One region of the Sporolactobacillus sp. PKPK-6 genome, then DNA from elsewhere that is predicted to be linked to it. Evidence: riboswitches for the same ligand, from Rfam matches in the RefSeq annotation. Region 1 holds a riboswitch; each other region holds the start of a gene.

The links. A riboswitch is a leader RNA that binds a small molecule or an ion and turns the genes downstream of it on or off. The one in region 1 is predicted to bind cyclic di-GMP.
Region 2: linked by a shared signal. The riboswitch ahead of AC1MBV_RS14370 (CAP domain-containing protein) and the one ahead of AC1MBV_RS04435 (EAL domain-containing protein) in region 1 are both predicted to bind cyclic di-GMP.
Region 3: linked by a shared signal. The riboswitch ahead of AC1MBV_RS11345 (hypothetical protein) and the one ahead of AC1MBV_RS04435 (EAL domain-containing protein) in region 1 are both predicted to bind cyclic di-GMP.

The regions. Positions count from the first base shown of each region.
Region 1 is NZ_JBWXPA010000001.1:919,686-923,872, forward strand. It holds gene AC1MBV_RS04415 (aldose epimerase family protein) at 1-88, shown strand, start outside; gene AC1MBV_RS04420 (hypothetical protein) at 149-487, opposite strand; gene AC1MBV_RS04425 (LysR family transcriptional regulator) at 776-1,051, opposite strand; gene AC1MBV_RS04430 (PilZ domain-containing protein) at 1,234-1,806, opposite strand; partial or broken gene AC1MBV_RS04435 (EAL domain-containing protein) at 1,819-2,412, opposite strand; cyclic di-GMP riboswitch class I at 2,610-2,692, opposite strand; gene csrA (carbon storage regulator CsrA) at 2,903-3,142, opposite strand; gene fliW (flagellar assembly protein FliW) at 3,146-3,589, opposite strand; gene AC1MBV_RS04450 (DUF6470 family protein) at 3,593-4,186, opposite strand.
Region 2 is NZ_JBWXPA010000002.1:731,571-735,757, reverse strand. It holds gene AC1MBV_RS14385 (FAD-dependent oxidoreductase) at 1-763, shown strand, start outside; gene AC1MBV_RS14380 (DnaJ family domain-containing protein) at 781-1,158, shown strand; gene AC1MBV_RS14375 (cupin domain-containing protein) at 1,164-1,799, opposite strand; cyclic di-GMP riboswitch class I at 2,093-2,179, shown strand; gene AC1MBV_RS14370 (CAP domain-containing protein) at 2,219-3,061, shown strand; gene AC1MBV_RS14365 (MerR family transcriptional regulator) at 3,114-3,884, opposite strand; gene AC1MBV_RS14360 (permease) at 4,047-4,187, shown strand, end outside.
Region 3 is NZ_JBWXPA010000002.1:98,336-102,522, forward strand. It holds gene AC1MBV_RS11330 (AEC family transporter) at 1-430, shown strand, start outside; gene AC1MBV_RS11335 (flavodoxin) at 556-1,017, opposite strand; gene AC1MBV_RS11340 (3-oxoacyl-[acyl-carrier-protein] synthase III C-terminal domain-containing protein) at 1,222-2,208, opposite strand; gene AC1MBV_RS11345 (hypothetical protein) at 2,291-2,620, opposite strand; cyclic di-GMP riboswitch class I at 2,686-2,768, opposite strand; gene AC1MBV_RS11350 (VanZ family protein) at 2,892-3,794, opposite strand; gene AC1MBV_RS11355 (APC family permease) at 4,175-4,187, opposite strand, start outside.

The DNA of each region.
Region 1 (4,187 bases):
ATTAAATGAAAAGAAAGACGATTTGCTCATGGTAACACCTGACGAACCATTGGAACTGAGCATTGCAATCCGACTTAGTGACCGATAAGGTGAAGAATTAAAAAAAGGCCGCTCCATTATGGGGCGGCCTTTTCAATCGGTTGCTCATTTAGCTGATGCGGCGCTTCTGCTCTCTAATTTGGCTAAGCTCCGCTTCCAATTCCAGTCTGCGCTGCTTTAGCGCGTACAGCTCATTGGTTATTCCTTCGGTAAGCTCGACATTGCGTTTACGCAATTGTTGATACAGGCCGAGAATTCTGCGATTGACATAACCGAGCTGGACACGCAAGTCACTTGCTCTCTGGCGATCACGGTCAGCTGTTGCCTTTACAAAAGCTGCCAAACTATTTTTTATTTCCTTTTGCCATTCATGATCCTTGATTTTCGCAGCGAAGAGATACAGGTCCAGATAGTCATCGACTTTGGCGTCATTCGGATGATTCATCACGTGTTGCATCCTCCTTTTTATAACAGCCCACTTGTTTCCATTTTTCATCCTGTTGCATGGCTTATGCAACAATGGATCTTAAATGTGACGATGGACTGTTCATTCCTTCCGAAAAAAGTGTGTTTTGTCCATTTTATTAAAAAAGTCGCTTTTTTGTTACACTTTACAATTGTTTGAAAAATAAGCAGGCGCTTTGCCCCATTATGTCGGGGCACGACACATTGTATTTGTGCATCAATTAATTTTTCTTATTTTAACGTGAACTGCTCAATCTGTCAAAGATTTATTTCATATAGGATGCATCGTGCATATTTTTGCAAGCTCGGCTCTCGCTTCATGACACAGTCGAGTAATGCCTTCTGCGTACGGTAAAAGTATTTTTCCATTCTCATACAAACTAATTGTGCGGTCGGTGTGAATGAACAGAGGCACATTTAATTCCTTTTCGAAGTTTTTAATTCGTGTACGAACAGAAGGTTGGGTTAAAAAGAGTGCACACGAAGCATGACGGAATCCATTATGTCTGACAACTGCGAGGAATGTTTCGATTTGATCAATGGTCAATGGTCATCACTTTCCTTTCTCTCACGCCACAGCGTCTGAATAAAGACCATGGCAGTTGTTCATTGACGCAAACATCATCATTGCACTGATATTTCGGATAATTTAGTTTTTTGATAAAAAGAATCCTCTAAAAATCAATTGGAGGCTTCTCAAATTATTACCAATCCTTTGTCATCCGTAAATCAGCGGCTGATTGCAGAGTTCAAAAGCTTTTTTGACAATTCTTTTTGATTCATATAAGATTGAATTTCCGTCTCTTCCTTGGCACTTGGATTCACAAACTGAATACCATAATTTACTGTTGGACATCCATGTTTTGTTTCCTTTCTCATCACTTCGCCTCTAACATGAATGATCGTGCCATCCTCTTTGGCAAAGGACAGAAATACATGAACCTCTTCCTTAATGGGAAAATCAATTCCGCATTTAATTTTCATTCCGCTTACACTAAGATCAAGCATTTCCACGTCAATTGATTTATTATTCAAACCTTGCAGAGTCTGTTCGCCAAAATCAAGGACACGTACCGTACACTTTTCTCCGTTCAGTTCAATGCGGTAGTGACGGCGGCGTTCTTTTGGTTCCTTTTCACGATCAAATTCGCTTTTTTTGTAAATCTTTTTCCTAAGATCCGTAATGAGCAAGCGATCTCTCTTCAAAATATTGTTGTAGTACATAATGAATGCAAAGAGAACAGCGAGCAGGAAAATACCTTCAATTCCGGCACCAAGAACTATAATTGCGTTTTCTGACATAGGTACATCACCTTATATAGATTGAGAAATAGGCTGCGGCTTACCAATAGCGAAACCCTGTGCATACGAAACGCCAAGCACTTGCGCACAATCAATGTCGCTTTCGGTCTCCAACCCTTCAAAAATCAGCTTTACATCGAACCGATTACAGTAATGAACAAGAAATTCGACGTAGGCCTGTTTCTTATTTGACTTGCTTAAACCAATTGAGAAATAGCGATCTAATTTTATATAATCAGCATCAATTTCGATTGTTCGATTAATGTTGTCAATCCCTTTACCAAAATCGTCGACCGCAATTAAGATTCCCGTTTTTCTCAAAGCTTTCAAAGCTTGTGTAAGTTTGATAAAATCTGTTATCATCTCATGTTCGACGATTTCCAACACAATCTGGCTAGCAGGAATGGAGCACTGATCAATGAGCCGAAGAATAAACGTAGCAAAATTCGGATGAAGAATCGTTGATGGGTAAACATTAATAAACAGTTTTCTGCCTTTTTGAGCAGGTCCGTCCTTGACGAAGGTACACAGTGCCTTTCTTATTGAATGTGCATCAAATTCAAAGAGCTTTTTTTCCTGATTGCCAGTCGGTATGCTCGTTCCGGGTTTAGAAAAACCTTTGAGCGAAAAAGTGCTTCATACCCTTCAATTTCTTTTGTTTGCAGATTGACAATCGGTTGATAATGATGAAAAAAATTTTCTTTCCTGAGATAATAAAAAAGCCACATGATTCACTCGCCCCTTTTTGACTTCAAAACGGCGCACCGAAATAAATGTGGGAGTAGAACGATCATTGCTTCCCTTTCGGTAACCCGGCTGCCATAGCATGAACCGTAGGCCCGTGGCTTTGCGACCCTATTTTTCAATAGGTGTGCCATTTCGATTGAAAATAGTTTTTTTAATGTATGAACATTTTTGCACAGCGGGGATAAAGATTCAAGACCTTTTGACCTTTTTTCACCTTTATATAAAATTTTTCAATCATTAAGGTACATGTAATCGTTATTATGCTGTTTTTCAAATTGAATTTTATCACTTTACATACGATTTTCTCATTAAAGAAATCCAAATAAAAAACACGGTTGCCCGCGTCTATTTAATGATCCTTCTTCTTCATTGATTTCATTGTGTTCAGAATGTCCGCGGGGAGTTTGCTGGTTGCCGCGGAATTATTTTCTTTGCGAATTGCTTCGTAGATCTCGCCGCGATTCACGTCAACTTCGCGTGGTGCCGTGATTCCCAATTTTATTTGATCACCGGATACCGCTACGATTTTCACTTCAATATCATCACCGATACGTATCGACTCGCCAAGCTTTCGGGTCAAAATGAGCATCGGTTACACCCTCTTTTCCTGGAGCTGCGCGGTAAGTGGCATTCGAAGAGAGTAATCGGATTGCTCGGGTATATACTGCTTGCCAACTTTTTTATTTACATTAATGATGACCGGTGCATTTAAATTAACCGTGGAATCAGAAAAAGGATTGCGTACGCTGACGATTACCCAAACGGCCACGTCCTCCTGCGAACGAATCTCGAGCTGTTCTACAAAATGGTCGGGCAGATCAATGCTGTAATTCTCAAAATAGTAAAAAGGTGAGGTAACAATGAATGCGACCTCTGCATCGTCTGCCGACTGAAGGATGGAGAAGGTTTCGCCAAATGGCTGAATAATGAACCGATGGTCGTGTGCAAATCCGGGAAGCCCCGACGAGAACGCTATAATATCTGTTTCTTTGATTTCCTGTTCGCCAAAATACTTTGTTTGGATGATCATAACCATTCGTTATCCTTTCTCATCAATAAAAATGCCGACCGCCTGAATATCAAGTGATGGATAGTGCTCCATGGAAATGTTAACCTGTCCTGGCTGATAACTATATTCCGGCGCACTAATGGTCGCTTGAATCATTGGTGCATGAATTTGCCAATTCACCTGCAAAGTTGCGGGTGTCACATCATAAGTGACCGCTTGGGATGCAGGTGTGTTGCCTGTACTGTAACGTGTACCAATGACTGCTGCATTCACATTATCGGCAGCCTGCTTCGCAAACAGATTTCTTCCCCTATTGCGCTCGATATGCAGAAGCTCGTCTCCTTCTTGAGAATGGCGTGCGATTCCATCAAGTACCGCCTGCTTGCCGGCATCTGCCGCCTCGGCAATACGTACTCTTGCCGATTTCAGATCAAGATTATGCCATCCGGCTGACTGATCAATCTGCACATGTGCCGGTTCTCGGTCAATCGTCATGTCCGCTTTTGGCTGTTGTATGGATTGTTCTGCCTTTGGTTGGCGGATCGTTTGCGTCGCATTTTGTGTACTTACTGACACTCTGCCGAAAACTTGTCTCATTTCTACATGCGGAAGAATTTTAGCCATG
Region 2 (4,187 bases), on a different contig from region 1:
TCCTGATGGAATGTATATTAGTGCTGGCGCGCCGAAGCGTTCCATTCGCGGATTGCGTCTTAACCACAAGAACTATCTTTTAATCGGCGGTGAAAATCATAAAACAGGGCGCGGCGAATCAATGGCTGACCATTACCAGCGATTAGCAGACTTTGCCTCCACGCATTTTGGATTGGAGACGGCGGCAGCACATTGGTCTGCCCAAGATTTCACGACATTGGATCAAGTCCCTTATATAGGAAGACTTGCAAATAATAATCCGCGCATTTTGGTTGCCGCAGGTTTTCATAAATGGGGAATGACCACAGGCACGTTAGCTGCTCAGCTCATGACTGACTTGGTCCTGGAACGCGCGAACTCATATGCAGAGCTGTTCAGCCCCGCTCGGTTTGAAGCGGCGCCAATGCTCGCAAGCTTCCTCGTTGAAAATATGAAAACCGCCGGGCAGCTGATTAAAGGGAAGGTCAGCAAACCTGCACCGCTTGACGATCACTTGCAACGAGATTGTGGCATGATCGCATCGCTTCATGGACGAAAGGTCGGCGCGTACCGCGACAAGCACGGGGACTTAACTGTAGTTGATGCGACTTGCTCCCACATGGGCTGCGAAGTAAACTGGAATCAAGACGAGCGGACATGGGATTGCCCTTGCCACGGCTCGCGCTTCAAAGCCAATGGAGAAGTGCTCGACGGTCCGGCGAAAGAATCATTAGCATTGCTTTTTTCGGAGTCTGATCATCAAAGCAAAACACAGAATACCTAAGAACGGGAGTGTTAACGATGGGCATTATCGAAATCATGGCTGAAGAGAAAATTCAGGAAGGCTTAAAAGCAGGTGCGTTCGACCATCTTCCGGGTAAAGGAAAGCCGCTTGTGCTTGAAGATCTGTCGGCGGTGCCGAAAGATCTGCGTGCCGGTTACAAGGTGTTGAAAAATGCCGGCATGCTTCCTGAAGAATTGCAAATTAAAAAAGATATGGTCACACTGAATGACTTGCTCCAGTGCTGTGAAGATGATAAGGAGCGCGACCGCCTGAATAAGCAGCTGCGCTATAAACAATTAAAATTCAACCAATTGATGGAAAAACGTTCGATCGCCCATTCATCAGCTTTTCAGAGCTATCGTACGCGCATTTTCAATCGGCTTCATTTCTTCTGAAATACTTATTTTTTCTTCCAGATTGTCAGAAGCGGTCCACGATTCCCATAAACAGGATCCTGTTTTGGTTTTCCAACCTTGCTAATATTTTTCTTGAATGTCGGAGTTTCTTTAGTTTGTGTATCATAATCCTGTCCGTTCGGGTATCCGCCGGCAATGGAAAAATCGCTGCTTGCAGAGAGCCTTTTATGCCCAGTTCCTGCGGGAAGAACAAGTACATCACCAGCCGACACTTTGAGTTTTTTGCCCTTCTCTCCGCCAATCATCAGTGTTGCATGTCCTGAAATAACACCGAGTACTTCATGAGATGTGCTGTGAAAGTGATGAAAAGGAAAGACACCGTCGACCCAGTTATTGCCCCAATTGTTTTTCTTGAAAGTGTTCACAATCTGCCCGGTCCTTCCTTTAAATGCACCGGGATAAACCAAGACCTGAAAATACGGATTGTTGGGAATGGTTCCGTCATCTTTAAATGTGTAAGTTTTCACTTTGACGAAGTTGTTTTGTCCTTGTGGTTCGTGCTGCTCAGAAACTGATGTCTTCGCTTTGTCTGCTGAATGAGTGTTTGAGGCTGAATTGCTTCCGCAGGCGGAAAGAATCAGGAGCGGAGCAATACCGGCTATTTGAACCCATTTCTGCATGATGAATTCCTCCTTCGATAGGATTTACCAATTAGTATAACACCCCGAATATTTTGATAATAATGATCTGCTTGCAAGCACTTTTTAAATATCTTCAGTTTAGTAGCTTTTTAAGATTGGTGATAGATTGACGATTTTATTGGTCAGAGTGTGAATGTTTGCGTTCATCTCAGCGTCCATCAAAAAAACAAGAACTTTTGTCAAGTATTCTATTAAAGAAGCAAATCTAATATTGTAATAAAAAATAGATTGTTGTATAGTTAAATTAACCTAATACTTTAGAAAGAAATCTTTTTTCTAAAGGGCAAAGCTACTGAAAAGTAGTGACGCAAAGTCACAGATCTAAGGCGAATATTCGCTAGGATGGCTGGGCCGCCGTATTTGATTATCAAACGTAAATGAGAGGAGATTTTTTTATTATGCGTTTTTTTAAGCATACTTTAGTAGGTTTATTGATTATTATTCTATCCCTGACAACCGCCTCCATATCAAACGCGGATCAGTCGAAGTCAACTGCCGGCTCAACGAAACAATCCCAACCAGTTGTTCAACAGAACGAGTCGATTACAAGCGGTGTTGAAGCAAAAACGGTCAAGAAGCATGCAAAGAAAAAGGCGAAAAAGCCTGCAGTTAAGAAAAGTATTAAAAAGAGCGTAAAGAAAAAATCGATAAAGAAGACCGTAAAGAAAGCAAAGAAGTCAGTTAAGAAGAAAAAGACGGTTAAAAAAGCAGTAAAGAAAGCAGTTAAGAAGACAGCAACGGTACATAAGGCTGCTGTAAAAAAAGCGCCGGTAAAGACAGCAGCAAAAGCACCAGTTAAAGCTGCTGCGCCAAAGGCTCAGACAACTGCTCCCGGTCAATATAATGCATCAGTGGAACAACAGATTGTCTCGCTTGTAAATAATGTTCGCGCACAAAATGGACTGCAGGCACTTCAAGTAAAGCCGGAACTTCAAAGCTTTGCCCGTCAATGGAGTCATCAGCAGTTTAGCAAAAGTGCAATGAGCCACGGCATGATGAATTTCTCACGGAATACAATAGCAGGACAGAACGTGGCCTATGCTAAAGGTGATGTAAACTATTTCGGATGGGATCAGATTTGGAGTGCTCAAGCGACGATGAATGATTGGATGAATTCTCCGGATCATCGTGCAAATATCCTAAAGCCTCAATATAAATATATTGGTGTCGGAGTTGTCTATGGACAAAAGAACGGCAGCTCAGACGGTTGGGCTTTCTTTACACAAGATTTCTCTGATTAAAGTTCATGAATAGAAAAAAGCTCTGACATTGTCAGGGCTCTTTTCGTTTCGGTTACGGTTTCGCAGTGTAGATCTGTATGGCATCACGGAGCATTTCCGCAGCTCCTTTTGCGACATTGTTTTCGTAATACTTTGTAAAACGCGGATCATCGACGTACATTTGGGCAAGTCCTGCATGGGCTTTTTTTGAATAGGTTCCCTTTGGCCAAAAGAAGCTGAGCCATTGCCGGTGAAGATCCGCTGCTTTCTGAGCACAACTGCTCTCCGGATCATTCAAACTGAGTGCTTCTCTTAGATTTTCAAACATCTCATTTTGGATCATTACCGTTTTTTCATAATCTTCCTTGCTTATATTGGCGAATTGTTGATTGGACTTCTTCACTGTTTCTTCTCCGTATTTTTCACGAATCTCTTTACCGTATTTCTGTTCATTCTGATCGAGCATCTTCTTTTTAAAGCCTACAAATTTTTCTTGATCACTCATAACGGTCTCTCCTTTTTGCGAAGCGAGCGTTTTTTCAATCGTCGCGATCAGTTGATCAAGGCGCTTTTTCTCCGCAATTAATTTCTTACGCTGTTCAGTCAGGGCGTCCACTCGATTAAAATCGTCCGCAGATAAAATGTCAGATATTTCTTTGAGGCTAAATTTTAATTCACGAAAAAAGAGAATCTGCTGCAGACGATCCACTTGTTTTGGTCCGTAAATCCGATATCCGGAAGTGTTAATGGACTCCGGTTTCAGCAAATTGATCTTGTCATAGAATCGCAGTGTGCGTCCGCTTACGCCGGCTAAATCACTGAGCTGTTTGATTGTATAGTTCATGGAACCCCTCCTGACACCTTTACTTTACACCTTGACGCAGCGTCAACCTCAAGACTTTTGTTAGAAATTAATCTGATATTCATTTTGAATTAAATCTTACAAAATAAAACATAGTTTTGTCATCATCAGCATGCAGTGGTAGACTTGGGAGTGTTTTTATTGATGCGTATAAAGGAAGGTATTGGTGACATTCTTCAATCAGTTCCCTTGAACGGAGTGATCTTAGTGTTCAGTCATTCATTTCTCCAATTAAACACAATCTTTATCAGTATTATTATTGAAGCAGTCCCCTTCATCATTATC
Region 3 (4,187 bases), on a different contig from region 1:
TCTTAAATCGCCGCTCATCTATGCCTGTCTTGTTGGTGCACTGTTGGCAGTCACTCATTTGCATTTACCCATCGGAACCGCAACCGCTGTTCAAATGCTCGGTACGGCATATCCGGTTCTGGTACTGCTAATTTTAGGCGTAAAGCTGGGCAGCACAAAATTTTCAGGCGTTTGGCGCCGCGAGGTATGGATCGGCGTCTTTCTCCGTCTGCTTATCGTCCCGATCATTGCTAAATTAGTTTTGTTTTCACTCGGAATTCATGGCATGCTCGCTTCTGTCCTCTTTGTAGAAATCAGCATGCCTGCTGCAGTAAACAGTGTCATGCTGATCGAGAAATTTGATGGGGACTCAGAGCTTGCTTCACTAATCGTTACCATCACAACAATTCTCAGCTTCATCTATCTCCCTTTTTTAATTTACATTGGTTAACTGGCAATTTGCAAGAAAGTTATTGTTAAACGGAGTATAAATTAGAAAAGGACGTTATTTACAATAGTTTACGATGCAGAAAAAAAGCAGACCATTTGATCTGCCTTTCGCTTACTTTTTTATATTCAATCTTTTTCTCTTTTTGCGAGAATCTTTCTCGCAAAAGATTCACCTAATTGTATTGCCTTGCCCTGCTCTTCTTTAGTCATCGAAAGCTCAACTTTGAAGTTGTCCTCAATAATTTCCGCTCCACAGTGTTCAAGTGCTTCTTGAATGGTATCTACAGCAGCAGCAAAGAGCCCATAGCTGCTGTCACCGGAGCCGAAACAAGCGGCAGCTTTTCCTTTAAGATCATTCTCGCTAATTGTGTCAAGAAAATCTTCAACTGAGTATGGAAGATCGCCCATTCCATCAGTGAAGCTGCCAAACATAATCCCATTGTAATCATTCAATTCTGACGCTGATAAGTTTAAAACGTCTTTAACGGCCGGATCAATCCCCACACGCTTAACACCCTCAGCTATTTTTTGCGCCATTTCTTCAGTGTTACCTGTCTCACTGGCATAGACAATTAGAATATCTGCCATTATATACGAACCTTCTTTCAAGCCTTGATTTTAATTGATAATGAATTTCATTTTCATTAAAATGATACCATTTTTGTTCCTCATGTTAAATACCCAGAATGATTATTCTAGGTAAAGGTACTTCAAGATTTCTATAACGACAAAAAAATCCGAGCCACTAATATCATTTAGCTCAGACTTGTTCGTGCATCTATAAAGGATTATTCAATAACGTATAAGAACGGCTATGTTTTGTGATCCGGCACCAATCGTCCAGAACATGACATAGTCACCTCTCTTCACACTTCCTTGGCTCAGTGCTTCGTAAAAAGCAATAAACGGACTGCTCGCTCCCGTATAGCCATATTCATTGCCAATAAAGAGTGAGCGTGATTCATCAATGCCGAGTAATTTTCGAAGATCAACAATATTGGCATATGCATACTGAGAGAAACAGAACATACTCACATCATTTGGTGAGAGTTGGTTTTCCATAAGCAGTTCGCGCATGTTCCTTGCAGCTGAATCAAGCGAGACATTTTCAAAGGGCTTCCATTCAAGCAGTCTTTCATTCTTTGATGCTTCACGAATTCTAGATGCTCCGCCACTGGGAAACAGAATATTATTATGTTCACTCGAATTAATCCGGCATCTTGCGCCAAGAAATCCTCGATCTTCTTTTGTCTTCTCTAATATTATGGCACATGCAGCATCGCCAAAATGCCCATAACAAAGTTCATTATCCGGATTAACGACTGAATTAATGTAATCTGATCCAACAATTAAGGCACGATTAACGTTTGGTGAGAGTGCCATATATTTTGCTGCATTCTCAAATGATAAAATCATTCCGGCGCAATTTCCATTAAGATCAAGACAGACGCATTCAGGTTTACCACCGATAGCCTGGTGAAGATGAATGGAGCTTGGCGGCACAGTATTTTCCGGAAAAAAGCTGGCAAGAACGATCAGATCAAGATCAGCACCACTGATTCCAGTTTTATTCAATACTTTGTTAGCTGCGGTTATCGCCATGGTCAGACTGTTCTCTTTTTCTGAGTCAATCAAATACCGCTTATCCATTCCAATAATATCTCTGAAAAAATGAGTATAGTCTTTTCCTTTTTGCTTAAAATGGTTGATGTATGTATCATTGGAAACAACTCTTTCTCCGTGATACATTTCAATCCCTAATAAGTTCACATTGATCACAAGTGCACTCCTCCATGAGCCAAAGATGATTCATTGATCGAGATAAGATTTTTATTGCAGCACCTAAACATCTATCTTTCTATCAAAGCAATTTGAATTGGGTAAGCCCTGCTTCTTTGGCTAACCGTTTAATTTGCATCTTAACAACTGCGCTCTTTCCCAAGTCCATGGTTATGTTCTGGAAACCCATGTCCTTGTACATTGCAATAATATTAGTGAGCATACCAACCATTTCTTGCGATGATACTCTTAGTTTGGAACCATCCAGCATTAGATTACATGTTGGTGGATTTACTTGGGCAGCGGCTTTTTTGAATTCTTCAATATACCCAGATGCATCCTCCATTGTAAAAACGCCTTCACACATGACACTGATGTCGTTACCTGTTGTCACTACACTGTATTTCCCCATCATATAAACCCCCACTATTTATTAACAAAAAAAGCCGTGACATGTTGATCACAGCTTCTATGTCCAATGGTAACCCGGCTGTCTTTGCTTTCGCATTAGACCCGTGGCTTTGCGTCCTAATCTTTCGGTTAGTTTGCTTTTGTCAGTTATTCAATTGGTAATAATTATCAATTTTTAATACTATTGTATCGTATAATTTTTTACGATATTAGTTAAGAGTACTAAGTATTGGTTCTTTTTTCACATTATATTTCGTAAATACATTGCAACTTTAACGAACAATAACAATGTCTGCAATAAATGTGGTAGGAAGTTGTTTTCCCCAAACACGAATCTTCTCATGTTCATTGAATTGCCGCATTCGGTTCAACGATATTTTCTTTAAAGTGATTTTAGATAAATTACTATGGTCTGTCTCCTTCTCCAAATACAATTTTGTCGATTTATCAATCGAAATGGTTACCTGCATACTCCCCTGATCAGGATCTGTTTTCATAATTAAATCATGCGTATTCCCACGAAGAAATGATCCAGTGTATTCAGGAATACCAAGAGTGACACCGATCATGTCTCTGTTGATATTTGCTGATCCGGCAAGCGTCATTCCATCATTATTAAATAAAAACAGGCAAAGGCTAATTAAAAGAGTCATTAAAAAAATACGCGTGTTCCGATTTATGTGATGCATGGAAAACCATTCACATAAAAGATGCCAAAGCGAGAAACCAAGTATACTTCCCAAGACATGTAGAATCAGATCATCCACATCACTGCGTCCGGTCATTGATGCATATTTGACCAATTCAATTGTAAATGAGATAGCAAAGGAAATGAAGATAAATTGCTCAAATTCCATCGACTTTTTTCTTAGTGTCGGCACAAGAAAGCCCATAGGTATAAAGAATGCAAACGACTGGAATGTACGCAGCAAAGCGGTTTGATAACCGGGATCACGATGATCTGATAAGTAAAACAGAGTATTGATCCGATTCATCGGAACCCAATTAATAGAACGAGAGTTTCTCCAATCCAGACCATGCTCAAATAGATTAACTTTTAGCAGAAAATACAAGTATATAAGAAACAGCAACCATAACATGAATTTAAAGAAGAGATGCAAATCCATCCATTTTCTTGCTTTAGCCCAATCATTGACTTTCAATCTATGAATCATTTTGCTTTCCCTTCCTTTTCATCCATGTGCTGAATATGCTCCTTGATTACATAATAAGTTTGCACTTTCACTATCAACTCAGATTTCGTTCTTGTCAGTAATAATAGAGTTATTCCCTGTTTTTTGAAAAAATGTACATAGATGTCCATTTTATGCGTATGGAATCAATTAGTGTGATGAAATCCACTGCACATGGAATAACTCCTTTCTGAACACTATTAAAGCATTCAAAAAGGAGCTTTCTGTTGAAAAAATTCTTATTTATTTCTTAAGATTTTTCTGTTAAGGATTAAAGACAGGTCGTTGAACTTAAAAAGGCATCATCTTCTCTAATCGAAGTGATGCCTTTTCCTTTATTCATAGCAAATTGATTTTATAATCTAAACGTTCTGC